2 regions of the Paenibacillus sp. P4_E11 genome follow, and region 2 is predicted to be linked to the other one. Evidence: a T-box and tRNA genes for the amino acid it is inferred to sense, from the RefSeq annotation. Region 2 holds a T-box; the other holds one or more tRNA genes.
The links. The T-box of region 2 lies ahead of leuS (leucine--tRNA ligase). A T-box ahead of a tRNA ligase gene usually reads a tRNA of that ligase, here a tRNA-Leu.
Positions count from the first base shown of each region.

Region 1 (8,895 bases), on a different contig from region 2:
ATGTGTTGAATTTGGATACGATCTTGAATCATCAGGTGGATCCACCGTTTATTATGGAGATGGGCAAGCAATTCGCCAAGCTATACCGTGAACAATCGATTACGAAGGTGCTGACGATTGAGTCTTCCGGAATTACCGTAGGCTTCGCTACGGCACTGGAGCTTGGTGTTCCACTCGTATTCGCTCGTAGGAAGAAGACGCTGACGACGGAGACCGAAGTGTATGCCGAGCGGGTTCCATCTTTTACTAAAGGGATTGTAACGGACATTCTCGTATCGAAGCGCGTCCTTGGACCTGAAGACCGTGTCTTGCTGATCGACGACATTATCGCGAACGGTGATGCTGCACGCGGCCTGATACGTGTCATCGAGCGTTCTGGAGCTACGCTGGTCGGACTTGGTATTGTCATTGAGAAAAGCTTCCAAGCCGGAGCGCGTACGATCCGTGAAAGCGGTATTCGGTTGGAATCGTTAGTTCAAATTCAATCTCTTGATCAGGGTGAGGTACGCTTCCTCTAAACTCAAAACTGAGATGAATTGGAATCTTTCCTACGCGTGCATTTTCATTTATAATAAATGTATGCGTTAGAGAGGAGGCATCGGTATGGGGAATGAGCAAGTATCTACGGATTACATGAAGACCAAGTTGTCTGAAGCGAAGGTTCATTTTGAGCGTGCTCTCGATTGTAAACACACAGAGTTTGATGATTTGTACCCCTATATGATCGAGCATCCTCAGTTTTTCTGGTATAAACGTTATGTGGCGTGGTCGGAGCTATTGACTATCGTCAAGCTGTGCAAGGAATTATCCATTGAATGGATGCCTATGTTTACCCAGCAACAGGTCGATTATGTCGAAAGCCGTGTTATGTCCGGCAAGGTGTTGGATGATTGGTATGAGAAGAATGATTCCAAAGAACATGTAGGCTGATCATCATAGAAGGCGGACAGGACGAGGTGGCGGCGGCCATTGTCGGTCCTGTTCGTTTTTTTGTACGATTCAGAAAGTATAACTTCGCTGATTGTTCATCGTCTCGGTAAACGCACGGCGTCAGGACGCCGTCAGGCGATTATCCTTGATCACGGGAATGGAAGGAGCATAGAACGATGATTACGGACGAGCAATTGGATGAGTACCGGCTGAACGGCACAAAGATCAGGGTGGTTCGAGATTCAGAGCCGGAGAATGACGTACGGGGCTTCGTTGTAGCGTGGGACGACGAGACGGTAATGGTGCGCAAGTCGAACCGGAAGATCGTTAAGTTGGCGCGAACCTACAAGTATCAGCCGACAGCTCACGATCGCAACGAACCGGAGTAATTCTAGTTGTTGAACGTGATGGGATAGGAGTGAATACGATGGGGCAATGGCCCATCTTGGAATTAGATGCTTTCCCGGGGATTAAGCATGGCCTGATTGAAACGCTGGACAGTCCGGTACTGTGTGTTGTTTCGGAGTATCCATTGAAAACATTGAATTCCTCCATATGGGGAGGCGGATTCTCAAGCAGTCGGTTTATTATGAACCGACAAGTACCCAAATCATACATGAGCGATGACCCAGCAGAGGAAATGCAGCAGTTTCTGCAAAGGGCGGGTTATCCAGCCGATGAGTCCGTAGGTATGTTGACCGCCGCGTGGGTCGATCACGCCGGCCGATGCCTGATGACGCTGGAGGAGCTTAGCGTCTGCTCGTGGGTAACTGTCGGGCTCGGCAACACGGCTAGATCCGGCGATTGCGCGGATACCGATCGGTTGTATCCAGGGACGATCAACTGCATCGTCCTGGTGGACGGCCAGCTAAGCGACGCAGCCATGGTCAACGCGGTCATTACCGTGACGGAAGCAAAGACAGCGCTGCTGCAGGATCTAGTTATCACCGTCGGTACGGACGGACGTCTCGCCACCGGTACTACGACTGATGCGGTTGTGATTGCTGCGACGGATCGGGGGAGGAGCTATTCTTATGCGGGTACAGCCACACGACTGGGTTATTTGATCGGTAGAACGGTGTACGACGCCGGGAAACAAGCGGCGCTGGATTACTTGGAAGTGATGCGGCAACGCGCGGCTGCCAAATAAATTTGTATCGGTTGTTGACATCGATTGTGAAGATGTGATATATTGTTTCTTGTCGCCGCTAAAGACAACATGCGGTCGTGGCGGAATTGGCAGACGCGCTAGATTCAGGTTCTAGTGGGGTAACAGCCGTGGAGGTTCGAGTCCTCTCGACCGCATCATAAGCGATGGAATAAACTCTCCAAGTGATCTTGGAGAGTTTATTGTTTTGCGGAAAAGTAATAAATAATATGTTACTTTAGCTTAAATTCCTTGTGACTTTTCAATGCCATTTCAAGCGGTGACATGTACATCCATATTGGAAGTCACATTTATTCTTTTTGAAGTTGAGGAAGTCAATCCATCCGGGTATTACGAAGTAACCGATCCGGAAGAAGAAATGTTATTGTTGAGCGCCCTTGAGGGAGAACAAGCATCCCTTTCCAAAGAGAAGTATTGGCACAGTTTTCTCGGCGTAATTTCACAATAAGATTGTTTGGACATGAGAATGACACTTATAACATCGGGGAAATCCTCGGTCATGGCGGAATTGACAGACGCGCACGGTTCAGGTCCGTGTGGTAGCAATACCGTGGAGGTTCGAGTCCTCTTGACCGCACCATACCCTCAAATGAAACTCTTCTTAGGAAGGGTTTTTCTTTTTGATCTAACATACCATGGGTGTCTCATTCACATACGCCGCGGATTTCACGATATAATCGTCGCCGCCCAAGCTGAGGCCTCTGATCTTGTCCATGTCCTAGCCGCGCGCGCTAAAGAATAGAATCGGCGTATCTTACGTTTTCCGAATTTGCCTGCAAAGCTCCAGCCCGCTCTGGCCGGGCATCATCACGTCCAGCAAAATGCAGTCGACCCGGTTGCACTCCAATGCTTCTATCGCTTGAGCGGTGTTAGATGCTTCCAAGACTTCGAACTGTTCGTCTTCGAGATAATCCCTCATTAATTCGGCGATTTCTATATCGTCGTCGACGATCAATACCGTGCGTTTCATATTCATGTTGTTTCCTCCAAATTAGCGCAGATGATCCTGAATTGGCACCTTTATAGCATATCCACCCTAGCCCGTATCCCGATTGAGCGGAATGTAACCGCATGTTGAGCGTTTTGTGACTTTTTCGCTCAGTGTTTTGTGATATTCGCAGGTTATCGTTAGCAATGTCGATATGCGAAATCACTGCGGGAGGGAGGAAAAGCGCATGCAAGTCGGGGGATTCATTTTCAAAATATTGGCTTGGGTATTTTTAGCCTGTATTGTGGCACAAGTATTTATCGCCGGAATGGCCACTTTCTCGGATGCTACGAATTGGGAGACGCACAAATCGTTCATCAAAATATTCGCCCTGGCTCCCCTGCTTATGTACCTGCTGACTTTCGTCGGCGGAATCAAGGGGCGTAAACGTTGGGTGAGTCTTGGACTGTTCGCGCTCGTCGTGTTCCAGTTTCTGTCGATTCAAGTTTTCTCGTCGGCCGGCTTAATCGCGGCGTTGCACCCGGTAGTCGCTTTGGTGTTGTTCTGGGGTTCGGTCCAAACGGTAAAAAACAATCCGAAAGAAATTCAAGCGACAAGCTGAAGAGGAGGGTTAAACGATGAATACACGTTTAGACGGACAACTGGCGCTCGTAACAGGAGGAAGCGGAGGCATCGGAAGCGCGATCGCGCGACGGCTTGCGTCCGAAGGAGCGATCGTCGCGGTCCATTACATGCGGAATCGGGAAGGCGCGGACGAGTCAGTTCGCGTCATCCGGGAGGAGGGGGGCAAGGCCGCGGCCTTTCAAGCCGATCTGACGAAGCTTGACCAAATTAACGCCTTGGCCGATCAGGTTCGAACCGCGTTCGGCGCTTCCGTCGACATCCTGGTGAACAACGCCGGCCAGATGAGCCGCCGGGTACCGATGTTCGAACTGACGAAAGATTATTACGATGAGATGCTGGATGCCAATTTCAAGTCTAGCGTGTTTTTATCCAAGGCCGTATTGCCCGCGATGGCGGAAAAGAAAAAAGGCAATATCGTGAATATTGCCTCGCTCGCGGCCCACATCGGCGGAGGTCCCGGCGTCGCACTGTACGCATCGGCTAAGGCGGCGATGCTCGCCTTTACGAAGAACATCGCCAAGGAATTCGCCGGCCAAGGCATTCGCGTCAATGCCATCACTCCCGGTGTCATTGCCAACACGTCGAACGACCGGTTCAAAACCGAGGAAATCCGCAAGTCCATTATCGCGGGCATCCCGCTGGGGCGGGAAGGGCTGCCGGAAGACGTAGCCAACGGCGTGTTGTATTTGGTATCCGACTTGTCCGCGTTCGTGACCGGAGAGACGATCGAGATCAACGGCGGCATGTTCATGCGTTAAATGTATCTAAGAGAGAATTAATTGTAAAAAAAGGAGAATCGAATACCATGGAAACTAATTTCAATCCGCAATGGGCTAAACTTATTCAATCGCAGCATCCCGAGAAAGTATTGACTTTTGCGCGTCATCTGGATGACAAAGTGTTAGCGGCGATTTACGGCATGGATGTGGATACGTACCTGATCGTCAAAGGCCAATTGACGCAGCAAGCGAAAGAAGCGGCGGAGCATCTGCTGGAGTATCCCGATTTTGCCGCTCGAGTCGACCGCTTGCCGTTCAAAGCGGGCGAAACCGTTATCGGAGTGGGCGAAAGCACGACGGACGACTTGCTTTCGTGGTTCGAAATTCTTCGTCACCTGCTCGAACTGCAAAGGCCGCAGGACGGAATTCGCCTGATCAACGAAGGGATATCCGGTAATACGTCAACCCAAGTGCTTGGCCGAATCAATGGAATCGTCGCCAAACAACCGGATTGGATCCTTTGCATGATCGGAGGCAACGACGCTATGCGGGTCGGTCCAGAATACGCCAAAACGCAAGTGAGCGCCGATGAAACAGCCAAAAACTTTCACGAGATTCGGCGGATTGCCGCGGCGAGATCCCAATCCCGCTGGGTATGGATTACGCCGACGACTTTCGACGAAGCGCGAGTTGCCGCGTATCCATATTTCCAGATGGGGCAACTCAGATGGAGAAACGAAGACATTGTTGCCGTGGGCGAAACGATCCGCGGCATGTCCGATCCGGTCGTAAACATGCAAGCGGTTTTCGGACAACCGGCGCAGGCAAAATACATCGGTCCGGATGGAGTCCACCCTTCGATCGACGGTCACATCGCGATCGTTCGTTGGGTTGTCGAAAGTCTTACCGGGGGCAAAGAGAGATGAAAGTCGTCGTATTCGGAGCTACGGGCGGAACCGGCCGCCAAGTCGTCGCCCAGGCCATTGAGGCGGGCCACGAAGTTACCGTCATCGCACGGAATCCCGAAGCCGTCGAAATTCGCAGCGAACGGTTGGAAATTTTCCAGGGAGACGTGCTTGACCTAGCATCGTTCAGCAAACGGATTGTCGGTCAAGACGCAGTATTATCCGCGCTTGGCGTCAATCATTGCAAGCCTACAACCGTCTACTCCAAAGGAACGGGAAATATCGTGAAAGCGATGCAGGAGGCGGGGGTGCGCCGATTGATCGGCCTGTCCTCCGCCGGCTTGGAGATCCCTGACGATACGCCGTGGATGATGCGGCAAACGATCAAGCTCATTATCCAGCCGATGTATAAATACGCTTACGAGGACATGGCCCAGATGGAGGAGAAGCTGCGGAGATCCGGGCTGGACTGGACCGTTGTTCGTCCTCCGCGGCTGACGAACGGACCGAAGACGGGGACTTACCGGACGGCGCTTAATAAGCATTTGTCCAAGGCGCAGGGTATTTCGCGGGCGGATTTGGCTGACTACATGATCAAATCGGTTCATGACCCGGCGTCCTATCAAGCCGTCGTCGAAATATCCAATTAAACGGAAAGAAAGGAGAGCAATCCGATGTCAAGCATCCGTACGTCAAAGATCGGCTGGGTCATCGCAGCGCTGCTGCTCGGCATTCTGATGGCGGCGATGGACAATACGATCGTCGCGACCGCCATGGGGATGATCGTATCGGATTTGGGAGGTTTCGACCTCTTCGTATGGGTGACTTCCGCCTATATGGTCGCGATGATGTCGGGAACGCCGATTTTCGGCAAACTATCCGATATGTACGGCCGTAAAATCTTTTTCGTCAGCGGTTTGGCGATTTTCATCGTTGGCTCCATCCTGTGCGGAACCGCCCAAAGCATCGTTGAGCTGAGCATTTACCGGGCCATTCAGGGAATCGGCGGCGGCGCGATCATGCCGATCGCTTTTACGATCATTTTCGATGTGTTTCCGCCGGAGAAGAGGGGGAAAGTCGGCGGTTTGTTCGGCGCCGTATTCGGCGTATCCAGCATCTTCGGACCGCTTCTCGGCGCTTACTTGACGGAGACGCTGAACTGGCGGTGGGTGTTCTACATTAATCTTCCGCTCGGCATTATTTCACTTATCTTGGTCGCTCTTTTTTATCACGAATCGAAGCAGCATGTGAAGCAAAAAATCGACTGGACGGGCGCGATTACGCTCGTGGCGGCCGTCGTCAGTCTCATGTTCGCGCTCGAACTGGGCGGCAACAAATACGACTGGGATTCCGGCGTCATCATCGGATTATTCGCGGCTTTCCTACTGTTTTTACTTGTTTTCATCCGGGCGGAAACGAAGGCGCAGGAACCGATCATTTCCTTCGCGATGTTCAAAAAACGGCTGTTCGCGACAAGCAATGCCGCATCGTTGTTAATCGGTATCACGTTTATTTCCGCGACCGTTTATATTCCGATATTCGTGCAGGGGGTGCTGGGAGGCTCCGCGACGAATTCCGGCAATATTTTGACGCCAATGATGCTCGGGTCAGTCGTCGGCAGCCAGCTTGGCGGATTTCTGACGACGAAAACGAGTTATCGGAACATCATGCTCGGAGCAAGCGCGTTCTTCGTCGCCGGAATCTGTATGCTGGGCATGCTTACGCCGGATACGACGAGAACGATGCTCGTGCTGGACATGTTATTGACGGGGTTTGGCGTCGGATTTTCGTTTTCGGTACTTAGCATGGCTGCGATCCATTCGTTCGACATGAGGCAGCGGGGCGCGGCGACGTCTACGAACCGGTTTATGATTTCGCTGGGAACGACGCTCGGCATTACCGCATTCGGCATTATCCAACGCAATCTGTTCACGAACAAGATCGCCGACAGCGGCATTAAAGGGCTTGCCGCGAACGGCGGGAACGGCGCGGAGGCCAACAGCTTCCTTACGCCTGAAGGCAGGGCTCATATCCCTCACGACGTGCTGGATACGATGGTACAAGCGTTGTCGTACTCGATATCGCGCACGTTCTTGTGGGCGTTAATCCCGGCCGTGCTGGCTGCTGTCGCGATCTTCATGATGTCCAAAGAACGGGTGTCGATAGCTCCTATAGGCAACAGCGGAGGGAAGAGGATGACGGGGGAGCGCAAAGTCCGGACCGGCTGGAAAGTCATCGTCGCGCTTACGTTAATCGCCGCCGGATTTGCCGTGTACCCGTACTTCTTATTCGATCCCGGGGACAGTCGGGTCGCGATCGACGATTCGTTCAGCTTGCATTACCCGCTGCTGCTCCTTCATATTTTCATGTCGCTTTTCGCCCTGCTTGTCGGATGGCTACAATTTCTTCCCAGCCTGCGGGCCAAACGGCCGCACGTTCACCGTATGGTCGGGCGGTTTTATCTAACCTTCGTGGCCGTCGGCAGCGTTTCTGGGCTCGTCGTCGGAATGTACACGGAAAGCTATATTCGACAAATGGCTTTTTTGACCTTGGTGGCATTATGGCTCTTTACCGGATGGAAGGGATATTCGGCCGCCCGGCGCAAGCAATTCGACGCCCACGGCGTGTGGATGACCCGCAATTACGCCTTGACCCTCGTCGCAGCCAGCGCGCGCCTCGTGACGCCGTTATGCATATTGGTGTATATCGCGGGGCATCGGAACGAGCCGTTCCAAGGTGTTCCAGCGATTCTGGAGCATGTGTTGGAAGTCAATATTTGGGTCGGGTTGGTCGTCAATTTTGCCATTTCGGAATGGATTATCATCAATCGCCTCAATAAGTGCAAGTGAGCGCGAACTCTGCAAGGCGTCAGTCGACAAATTCCAAAAGAACACAATAAAGAAAGGAAGCTGACACTTATGGCCATGCCTGAGCAAACCAAAGTATTTTTGGAGGAAGCCGCGAAATTTCCGTCGTTGCATATGCTGACGCCGGAGGAAATGAGAAAAGCCGTCATCGCTACAGCGATTTCGGAAACCTATGAGCTTGCGGATACGAATACGTTCGAATGGAATGGTCCGCACGGACCGCTCACCGCACGGCTCTACAGGCCATCGGATGAAAGCTCCCTCCCCGTCATCCTGTTCTTCCACGGAGGAGGCTTCGTCTTCACCACGATGGAACAGTATGATCCGATGTGCAGCAAGCTTGCCGCGATTAGCGGCTGTGCCGTCTTATCCGTCGATTATCGGTTATCGCCCGAGCACCCTTTCCCGGTTCCAGTCGAGGAAGCCCTGTTTGCAGCGGCTTGGCTGGGCGAGCATGCAGAGTCACTGGGTTTGGATCCGGAGCGCATTATCGTGTCGGGTGAAAGCGCCGGAGCCAATCTCGCTGCTGTCGTGGCACAGAAGGCCGGCAAAGATAGAGTCCCGAACATCGCTTATCAAATCCTGCTGTGCCCATTGACCGACTGGTCCGGCGAATATGAATCGAAAGAGAATTACGGTACCGGTTACTTCTTGACCAAAGCGCTTCTGGACTGCTGTGCCGGCCATTATTTGGGACAATGGAGCCGGGAAAATCCGCTCGCTTCGCCGCTGT
Region 1 is NZ_JBFUIX010000061.1:1,982-10,876, reverse strand. It holds gene AC1DWB_RS21350 (xanthine phosphoribosyltransferase) at 1-518, shown strand, start outside; gene AC1DWB_RS21345 (hypothetical protein) at 604-930, shown strand; gene AC1DWB_RS21340 (hypothetical protein) at 1,107-1,319, shown strand; gene AC1DWB_RS21335 (adenosylcobinamide amidohydrolase) at 1,358-2,080, shown strand; tRNA gene AC1DWB_RS21330 (tRNA-Leu) at 2,152-2,235, shown strand; gene AC1DWB_RS21325 (response regulator) at 2,853-3,074, opposite strand; gene AC1DWB_RS21320 (DUF6220 domain-containing protein) at 3,274-3,648, shown strand; gene AC1DWB_RS21315 (SDR family NAD(P)-dependent oxidoreductase) at 3,665-4,429, shown strand; gene AC1DWB_RS21310 (SGNH/GDSL hydrolase family protein) at 4,477-5,316, shown strand; gene AC1DWB_RS21305 (NAD(P)-dependent oxidoreductase) at 5,313-5,945, shown strand; partial or broken gene AC1DWB_RS21300 (MDR family MFS transporter) at 5,970-7,457, shown strand; gene AC1DWB_RS21295 (DUF2306 domain-containing protein) at 7,434-8,144, shown strand; gene AC1DWB_RS21290 (alpha/beta hydrolase) at 8,214-8,895, shown strand, end outside.
Region 1: it has a tRNA-Leu gene. The T-box ahead of leuS (leucine--tRNA ligase) is inferred to sense a tRNA for this amino acid. The anticodon was not compared.

Region 2 (8,895 bases):
CCATCCAACAGCCCGGAGTTCACATGCTCTCCGTCACCCGCGTACGCTTCATTGGCAACGTCGCCGCCGCTCACGACTTCGATAATCGTCAGCTCGAACTGCTTGGCGAATTCCCAGTCGCGTTGGTCATGTCCCGGCACTGCCATAATGGCGCCTGTGCCGTATCCAGCCAACACATAATCAGCGATCCAGATCGGCACCTTGACGCCATTCACCGGATTAATCGCATAAGCTCCTGTGAATACGCCGGACTTATCCTTGGCCAGATCTGTGCGCTCCAGGTCGCTCTTCCGAGCCGCCTTGTCCTGGTATTCCTTCACAGCTGTAGCTTGTTCGGAAGTCGCTATGACCGACACCAATTCATGCTCCGGTGCCAGTACACAGTAAGTGGCACCGAACAGTGTATCAGGACGAGTCGTGAACACCGTCAATTGTTGTCCGGCGTGTCCTTCGATCGCGAAGTGAACCTCCGCCCCCTTGGACTTGCCGATCCAATTACGCTGCATATCCTTGATGCTCTCCGACCAGTCCAGCTCTTCCAGGTCATCCAGCAACCGCTCGGCATACTCGGTTATTTTCAACACCCATTGGCYCATTGGCTTGCGAACAACCGGATGGTTACCGCGTTCGCTCAGTCCATCGATAACCTCTTCATTGGCAAGAACAGTTCCAAGTGCGGGACACCAGTTTACCGGAACCTCCGCTACATAAGCGAGTCCGCGATTGTACAGCTGGATGAAGATCCATTGCGTCCACTTGTAGTAATCCGGATCCGTCGTACTCAGCTCGCGGTCCCAATCATAGGAGAAGCCAAGTGATTTGATCTGCCTGCGGAAGTTGTCAATGTTCACGAACGTAATGTCACGGGGATGCTTGCCTGTGTCCAGCGCATGCTGTTCAGCTGGTAAGCCGAACGCATCCCAACCCATGGGGTGCAGGACGTTGTAGCCGCGCATCCGCTTGAAGCGGGACACGATATCGGTAGCCGTATACCCTTCCGGATGGCCGACATGCAGGCCTGCACCAGAAGGATAGGGGAACATATCCAAGGCATAAAATTTCGGCTTGGACGAGTTCTCTTCTACCTTGAACGACTTGTTGACGTCCCAATACTGTTGCCATTTCGGTTCGATTTTCTGAGGAATGTATCCTTGTTCTCTTTCTTTCTGTTGATCGTGATCCGGTTGTGTCATGACGATTCTCGACTCCTTCAGTAACTTGTAACAAGCTTAATTAACAAAATAAAAACCCCACGCCTCTAGCATAACGCTAGGGACGAGAGGTTCTAGTTCCCGTGGTACCACCCTAGTTGGTTCAAGGCGTACTTCACCTTCAACCCACTCTAACCCCTTAACGCGGGGACACGATCCGGTTCAGCCGACTGCGAAACTGACGAATGTTGCTTCATCAATCCGGTGTCGGGTTTACCTTCTGGCTCCAAGGTGAGTTCGTTGTTCTCATCCGTCAGCTTGCACCAACCGCCGACTCTCTAGTGTGATGATAATCAACTACTACTCCTATTCGCTGCCTTCGCTAATCTTAATATTGGGACGGTTATTCCCAATAAAATCTTCTTGCTATTATACTGGTGGAACACGGTCGTTGTCAAGCAGATCGTAAGCACTTCAGAGATTTCGGCTTTATTTTCCAATTTTAAGCTAAGCAGTTCTAGCGATGTGAGTAATGACAAAAAAGTAAAAAGATCGAGCGTCTTTCTCCCGCGTCAACAATGTCTGCAGCATTTTTCGTACTCTCGAAAAGCTCTACACCGTCCAACCCGACTACGACAAGACCGCCAATCGTTCCTTGCTGAAACACGTGATTACGCCGCGCTTTCTGGATAATGTGCTGATGCGTTTGCTGCAGAACGCTAAGGTCGTATCTGACTAGAGATTCCCGAATCGCATCAATGAACGGCAGGCGGACACTGGGCAGCAACTTTTGAAACCGCCCGCACCGCAGCTATCCGATTAATTGGTTGAAACTTTCCATCGGTGTTCTACATCTTATTAAAAACTCCTTTCAAACCCATAATTCTCAGCTAAATTGCGACTTTTCGCTTACCTCTGTCTACCTCCGCTATCCCATGCTCCTACTGCATTATTCATACGTTAAAAATTTTCAGTCCCGAAAGTTCTGCTTGATTCATGACCTATGCAGTTCACGTCATTAACTGGCAATCCGGCACCACACTAAAAATGTACAGAAATATTTCCAATAAATACGCGAAAAACAACAAAATAACTTGACTTTTTGGAAGTTCCCCCATAATCGCGAAAGATACCTTTTTATAGGGTATATCTTCTAAATTATAGTGGTCTTACAATGTCAGCATTGCAAAAAACCGAAGTTTAAAGAACTGAATCACGGCGTATGTGCAGGAGCACCTATCCTGAAGAGCCTGTGGGATCGATTTGACTTCTCTCTGTTGCTAACCCAATCCGGCATCTTGAGACACAACGGAAAGCCGTCCTGGCTTATGTTTCAGCCTTGGAAGCTGGCTCAGTATACGTTAAACCGTTTTTTTACGAAAGGCTTCGTATGGTCGTCGTTTGGAAAAAAACGTGTTGAGCGCTTACAACAAGACACCTAGACTGCGCTTACCGATGGGACGTCGTCAATCTCGATGATACCCACAGCGCACATCCTTATGTCAAACTTCTTCCGTTTCTAGGCTGGCTTTATGACTCTTGCCTATGTCTGGGCGGGCAACGAATCTGGTCGTCCTGCAAGCGGATTGGAAAAGCGGACTGGAGTATCCGTTGTTCTACCGGATTTGGCACAAGCCCGAGACGAAAGGAGAAAGCCTTACCAAATTAGATTTGGCCAAGCAAATGCTGCTCATGCTGTGCGGATCCATTTCGTTCCGATTGTGGGAGGCGATGGATCGGTGGTATCTCTGCATATATTTCTTCTCGTTCCTGGAGGAGAACAACTTTGACTGGGTCACCAAGGCCAAGCGTAACACTGCATTGCTCCGCAAAATCATTGAACCTGACACAGCCGAGAACGTTTCGTGCCGCTGACTCCGGTCATGCTGATCCGTGAAGTCTTTAAAGAATTGACACGTCAAGTGACATCGGGCCTCAGTTCCATTTCTATTCCGGGGATCTATATGAAGCACCCTACACCACTGTTAATCGGAGAGGAAAGCAAGTGACCAAACAATAATACCTTCAGGTTGCTTGCTGTGTTGCTATGCGATTGAAGGAAGATGAGCACCCCGAATCGGATTCCGGTCAAGCTGAACAGGGCGAAGATCCTGCAACTTACAAAGGTGCTTATTTATTGATCAGCAATCGCTACGACGTTCCGAAAGAGGTAGTGCAATCCAATGGGAAGCGCTGGCGCATCGAAGTGTTCTTTCGAGCTGCCAAACAGGAATTAGTTTTTGAGAAATGCCATTCCGAATCCGAGGCGCATCACCATGCCCACTTCGAGCTATTATTTACCGTTGAAACCTTATTGGCAGTTGCGCTCTTTGAATTGAATAAAGAAACAACGAGTGATGATGAAGGCTACACCCACGGCAAAATGGTTCGCTGCCTCTTCCACACTCGTTGTCAGGTTCGCGTGAAAACCCACAAGAGCATCCAGCGAATCTCAATTGATTGTGCAGGTGCAGGAATTTGCAAGACTCATTGAACTTTTTTGGGCCGAAGCATAATCTAGCTTCTTTGGGCTGCGCCGAAACCGGGATTTTACCAAGGTTTACCTCGAACTACATAGGTCATGTAGTTTTTTGTCAGGATCCACTATCATCCAATTATCACCATTAATATTCAAGTCTTCATGGGTCTGTATAATAATCCAATCTAGAGAATCGTTAAAAATGTATAAATCTTGTGGGAGGAGTGATATGTTGGATACGATTGAATGAAAATTGCTTTCAAATACGTACTCTTTACCGATCGGAAGAAAATGAAAATCCCATTGTAAATATACTTTTCCCAGTTCAAGGTAACGGTTAAGTATATCATTTTTATCGTGGTAGACAATAGAATCTATAATGTTTTCTTTGAGCATGTCCCATAAAAAACATGCTTCTCCATTAAGATACATAGGGTAATACGGATGACTAGTATTTACAAATTTATTGATCAGACTTTCTCTTAATTTTATTGATGCTTCTCTATTAAGTCTTGTTGTGAATTGATCTATGCCCTTTAGCCAATTTTCTACTTCCAATTCAATTGTTTTATTTTTTTCATCGCTATCCATTGAACGATCACTCCATTGAACACAATGGCGCTATACAAGCGCCACTGTGATCCTATATTTAAGAGTTGTGGGTCAAACTCCTCTCCGATTGCTGCGGAGATTCATTCAAAATTTCGGATGAAAACAATGGGCGGCCATAAGGGTTCCACCTACATAAGTGGGATGGACATGAGGTAAATTATTAGGGTAACGGTTATCTACATTATGGGCTTGATGCGGAACCGGTATTCCTAGACCAGCCGAGTTTGCAACACTGTTCGCTAATACGAAAGAAATACTGAAAGTATCTGACCCCGTTTTTGCACGTTCTATAGCAGTGAATCCTGTTATCTGTTGGTTAATCTGTATTCCTCCTCCTTCGCCCCAATACCTCGTTGCTGCAAAATGCTCCCAGCCATTATTTCTAGCATCTCGAACTAAAGCAACGATATTAAGAGCAGTCACAACAATTGGAGCAAATTGTGAACCTTCATTTGATCCTATATTAGCTGGCAGCGCTGTTCGAGGTTGAGCCGTGATATATTCTAAGGCATATGAACTTATTACGTAAGCACCTGTAACTAACGCGATAAAGTCACCAACTGGAAGAGGACCATCAATGGCTGCAATGCCGCCTAAGGTAACAAGTCTTGCTGCAAGTGATGCTTCTGTATGAGAGATTCCAATAGACGCAAGTATAGAAATAGGACTGAATGTAGAGGCAACTGAACTATTTTCGAGATTGGTTGACGTGTTAGGAAGGTAACCATAAGTTTTCTGGTAATTATAGTACTCACTGGCAAGGGCGTCAATGCGCTTTAATTGCTCAGAGTCTGATGTAGACTGAGTAATTGATTTTTTATTGCTCAGTTCATTTTGGGCTGCGACAGCATCTTTATAGGACTTTCTGTTTTTAAATGATTCAAATTCTTCATTTGTTATTTTTTGCTTTGAACCAATATAACTTGAAAGCTCTGAGACATAGGTTTTTAGAGCAGGATTAATTTCAAATTCTTTGTCAGAAAAAGAGTTTAGGATATGGCCAGTTATATATTGAAAGCTGCGCAGCGTTTCAACCACTTAATAAGAAAGAAGTTATCACCATATAAAGGAAAATACCGCTTGTTTACTATATATTAACTTATGTTGGTATTTTTTTCAAGTACATCTATTGATTCTCAGAGATTCCGGCTTTTGTTCCCAGTTGAGAGATAAGCGAATTTGAAGGAAGGTTGATCGACAAAGATACAAAAACTTTCGACAACATACTCTCGACCGCTTCGTAATAAGTGCACTTTCAATACACGTAAGGCCTTAACTCCTTACGCCAAGATAAATGTCCACCTGTTCCGACAGTCGTCGACATGCCTCATTCTAGCAAAGGATGGAGGGGTTTATCCACGGCAACAGCTTGGATTCGTAACTCTTCGACGACCATACTCTGACTGATTCGCAGGTTCCGAAAGCCCTGGATGTGCCGGAATAGAAACAGTTGGAACAGGTTGAACTCAATTCCAATTATCGCAAGGATCGATTCAATCGCCCGCGGATGATGCACTGCAGCGGCGCAACGCGGCATCCCGTAAAAGACCGTTTCCGTTACCGTCTCTACAAACCGGACAAAGCGAATCGGTCGTCCCGACCCGTCATGTCAAATCCTTCCTCAATCATCCCAAGCTTGAATTTCGATGAGTCGACCTCGTTGATTCACTCGCTTGGCTCGGGGCACCTTGTCGCTTACGGTCCACTGTTTATCTGTCTTACGTTCCTTGTACAGCCCGAGTGCATCTATTACGACCTTCATTCGGGTACTCTTGATCCGGATCACCGCATCCATCCCGATTGATTCCACCACTTGAATAAAGGGCGTATTAGCAAATAGCGCATCCGCTACCACCACATCCGCAAAGTGATGGTACTCTTGATACAGCCGTCTCAGTAATCGCTTGCTTCCCGTCAGTTCTCCCTCATCCTTATTCGATTCATCTTGTTTGGGATGAAGAGCCTCCATCCCTAGCAGGATATGCGGGTCGCCTCCTACGCTCAAGCAACCCACTCCACGATGAAAGTAATGCGTGACGCCATCCTTCTCCCGCTTCAGACATTGCTCGCAACACTTTTTTGTGCTTTCAAAGAACTCCACGCCATCCAATCCAACAACTACGTAGCATCCAATAGTTCCCTGCTGGAAGACTTTGTTTCGTCGCGCCTTTTGTACGATACCTTGATGCACTTCATTGAGTACGCCAAGATCGTACGTACTCAGCGATTCCCAAATGGCGTCAATGAATGGAACCCGCGTCCCTTTCGGCAACAGCCTGTGAACCCGGCCTAACCGAAGCCAACCGTTTAACTGATTAAAGCTTTCCATGCGAAACAGAAATCCAAGCAGTAAGATGAGGAATACGGTCGAGGCCAGAATCTGTGGTTTTTTCCTTTCGTCCTTCGCCTGCTTGATCTTTTCCCCAATTCCATATACTGTTGAGACATAGGTGAGTAGTTGTCCAAGCCATGGTCTACCCACTGAAAACACCTCCTAGTTGCTTGCATACTAGGAGGTGTTCTACATCTTTTCGAAAATCCCTTTCAAATCCATTTTTTACAATGAAAATGCGAATCCTTATCTTCCACGTCTATACCCTCTAAACCCTTGCTTCCGCTCAGTTTATCCCACTTTCAAAAGTCACTCCCGAAAGTTCTGATTCACCATGAGTTGCATGAGTTGCATTGGGGCATGCGACAACCATTAGAACTGCATACTTAGATAGCTTAATGTGCCGAACTCATAGGAACGATGGAGAATCTCGGGCTTCCGGTCTGGATCACCGCTGCCCATCGCAATAAATAAGGGCACGAAGTGCTCAGGACGGGGAACGGCCATACGCGCATTCGGAGCTAACTCCATGACCTTGGACAGCGTCTCCTTATCTCCATTCTGTATATGCTTGATCAGCCACTCGTCGAAGTCATAAGCCCAGCTCTCAGGCGTCCCGAACCGATTGTTGAAATCAACACGTCGCAGATTGTGTACCGTAACTCCGCTGCCAATGATAAGAATATCCTGCGCATCAAGTCCGTGCAGCGCTTCGCCGATCCGAACCTGCTCTGCTATAGGAAGAAACGGATTGACCGATAGTTGCACCACAGGTATATCGGCTTCTGGGTACATGCGATGCAGCATCGTCCAAGAACCATGATCCAGCCCTCTCGTCTCATCCAAGTGGACTTGGATACCTGCAGCTGTGAACCGCTTAGCGGCTTCTGCTGCTAGAATACTGGAGCCCCTGGCCCTATACTTAATCGCATATAATTCAGGCGGAAACCCGCCAAAATCGTAGATCGTGTCGTAAATGTCATCATGCGAGGAGATTGAAAGTACTTCGCTTTCCCAATGTGCAGTGAAGATCACAATCGCCTTCGGCTTCACCTTACGACCGAATTCCTCGAGGAAACGTGTGTAGGGTGTCTGGTCGACAGCTGTCATCGGAGAACCGTGTGCTAGGAATACTGGAGGTATCATAATTGAAATTCGCTCCTTCAACTGTAATGTACTATATTATAATAAGTTAGTTACTATTTATTAGATCACCTTCTTACTATACTTCCCCAAGTTGGGAAAGTCAATCCTCGAAGTGTATTCCTATTGCGGGGACCCAAGAAAAAAGAGGGCCGCAGCATGAAGCTTGCAGACCCTCTTCGTATGCGATTATCCGCGTCCGTCCCATTCCCTCAAGAACTGCTCCAAGTAACGCTCCATAAACAGATGGCGCTCTTCCGCCAAGGCGCGACCTGCGGCCGTGTTAATCCGATCCTTCAGCCGCAGCAGCTTTTCGTAAAAATGGTTCACTGCTGTCTGATTATGCTCCTTGCGATACTCCGCCACGCTCATTGACTCCTGAGGAACGAGCGCGGGATCATGCATAGGATGCCCTTTGGTACCAGCGTACACGAACGTACGGGCAATACCGATCGCACCAAGTGCATCGAGCCTGTCTGCATCCTGCACCACTTGACCTTCCAATGTACGCATCGGCGGGTTGTTACCGCCGTTGTACGATACAGTAGAGATGATCTCCATGATGTGTTCTCTCACGCTCTCCTTCAGAAGTTGCCCATTCAGCCAATCCCGAACCTTCTGTTCCCCAGCTTCCTTCGAACTGTTCAGCTTCACGTCTCCTACATCATGCAGCAGCGCAGCGAGATTGCAGACGTAGCTGTCTGCGCCTTCAGCCTCGGCCAACCGTCTGGCTACAGCCGCCACCCGCTCAATGTGCGGCCAATCGTGCCCGGATCGGTCGCTATCGTGCACCGAGCGGGCGAACACTTCCGCGGCTTCTATTACTTTCAGCTGCTCATGGCTCAAGTCATTCATGCAGCTCCCCCTCCCACAGACTTCCCCACTTGTCACTTGATCGCAACGAAAAAAGCCCGCTCCGTCTTCTCGTCGGACGGCTGCAGCTTGAAGTCTGCATAACGCAGCACCTTGGAAAACCCGCAGCGGTATAGCTCTTGCTCCAGCCAATCCAGCTTGTATGCCCGCTGAACATGAAGCTCGTCGATCCGTCTATACACGTTCGAGTCTTCTTCCTTCACGAATATGGACAGATCGTGTTCAATCTCGCAGCGCTCCTCATCCAACTCGCATGTCCATATATAGGACACTGTCTCGTCCTTCAAGAGGAAAGGCTGCATCTC
Region 2 is NZ_JBFUIX010000029.1:10,802-19,696, forward strand. It holds gene leuS (leucine--tRNA ligase) at 1-1,199, opposite strand, end outside; T-box leader at 1,269-1,534, opposite strand; gene AC1DWB_RS13420 (hypothetical protein) at 1,669-1,938, opposite strand; gene AC1DWB_RS13425 (hypothetical protein) at 2,697-3,026, shown strand; gene AC1DWB_RS13430 (hypothetical protein) at 3,199-3,645, shown strand; gene AC1DWB_RS13435 (hypothetical protein) at 3,712-4,221, opposite strand; gene AC1DWB_RS13440 (hypothetical protein) at 4,327-5,280, opposite strand; gene AC1DWB_RS13445 (hypothetical protein) at 5,864-6,724, opposite strand; gene AC1DWB_RS13450 (dioxygenase family protein) at 6,947-7,720, opposite strand; gene AC1DWB_RS13455 (HD domain-containing protein) at 7,907-8,572, opposite strand; gene AC1DWB_RS13460 (class I SAM-dependent DNA methyltransferase) at 8,605-8,895, opposite strand, start outside.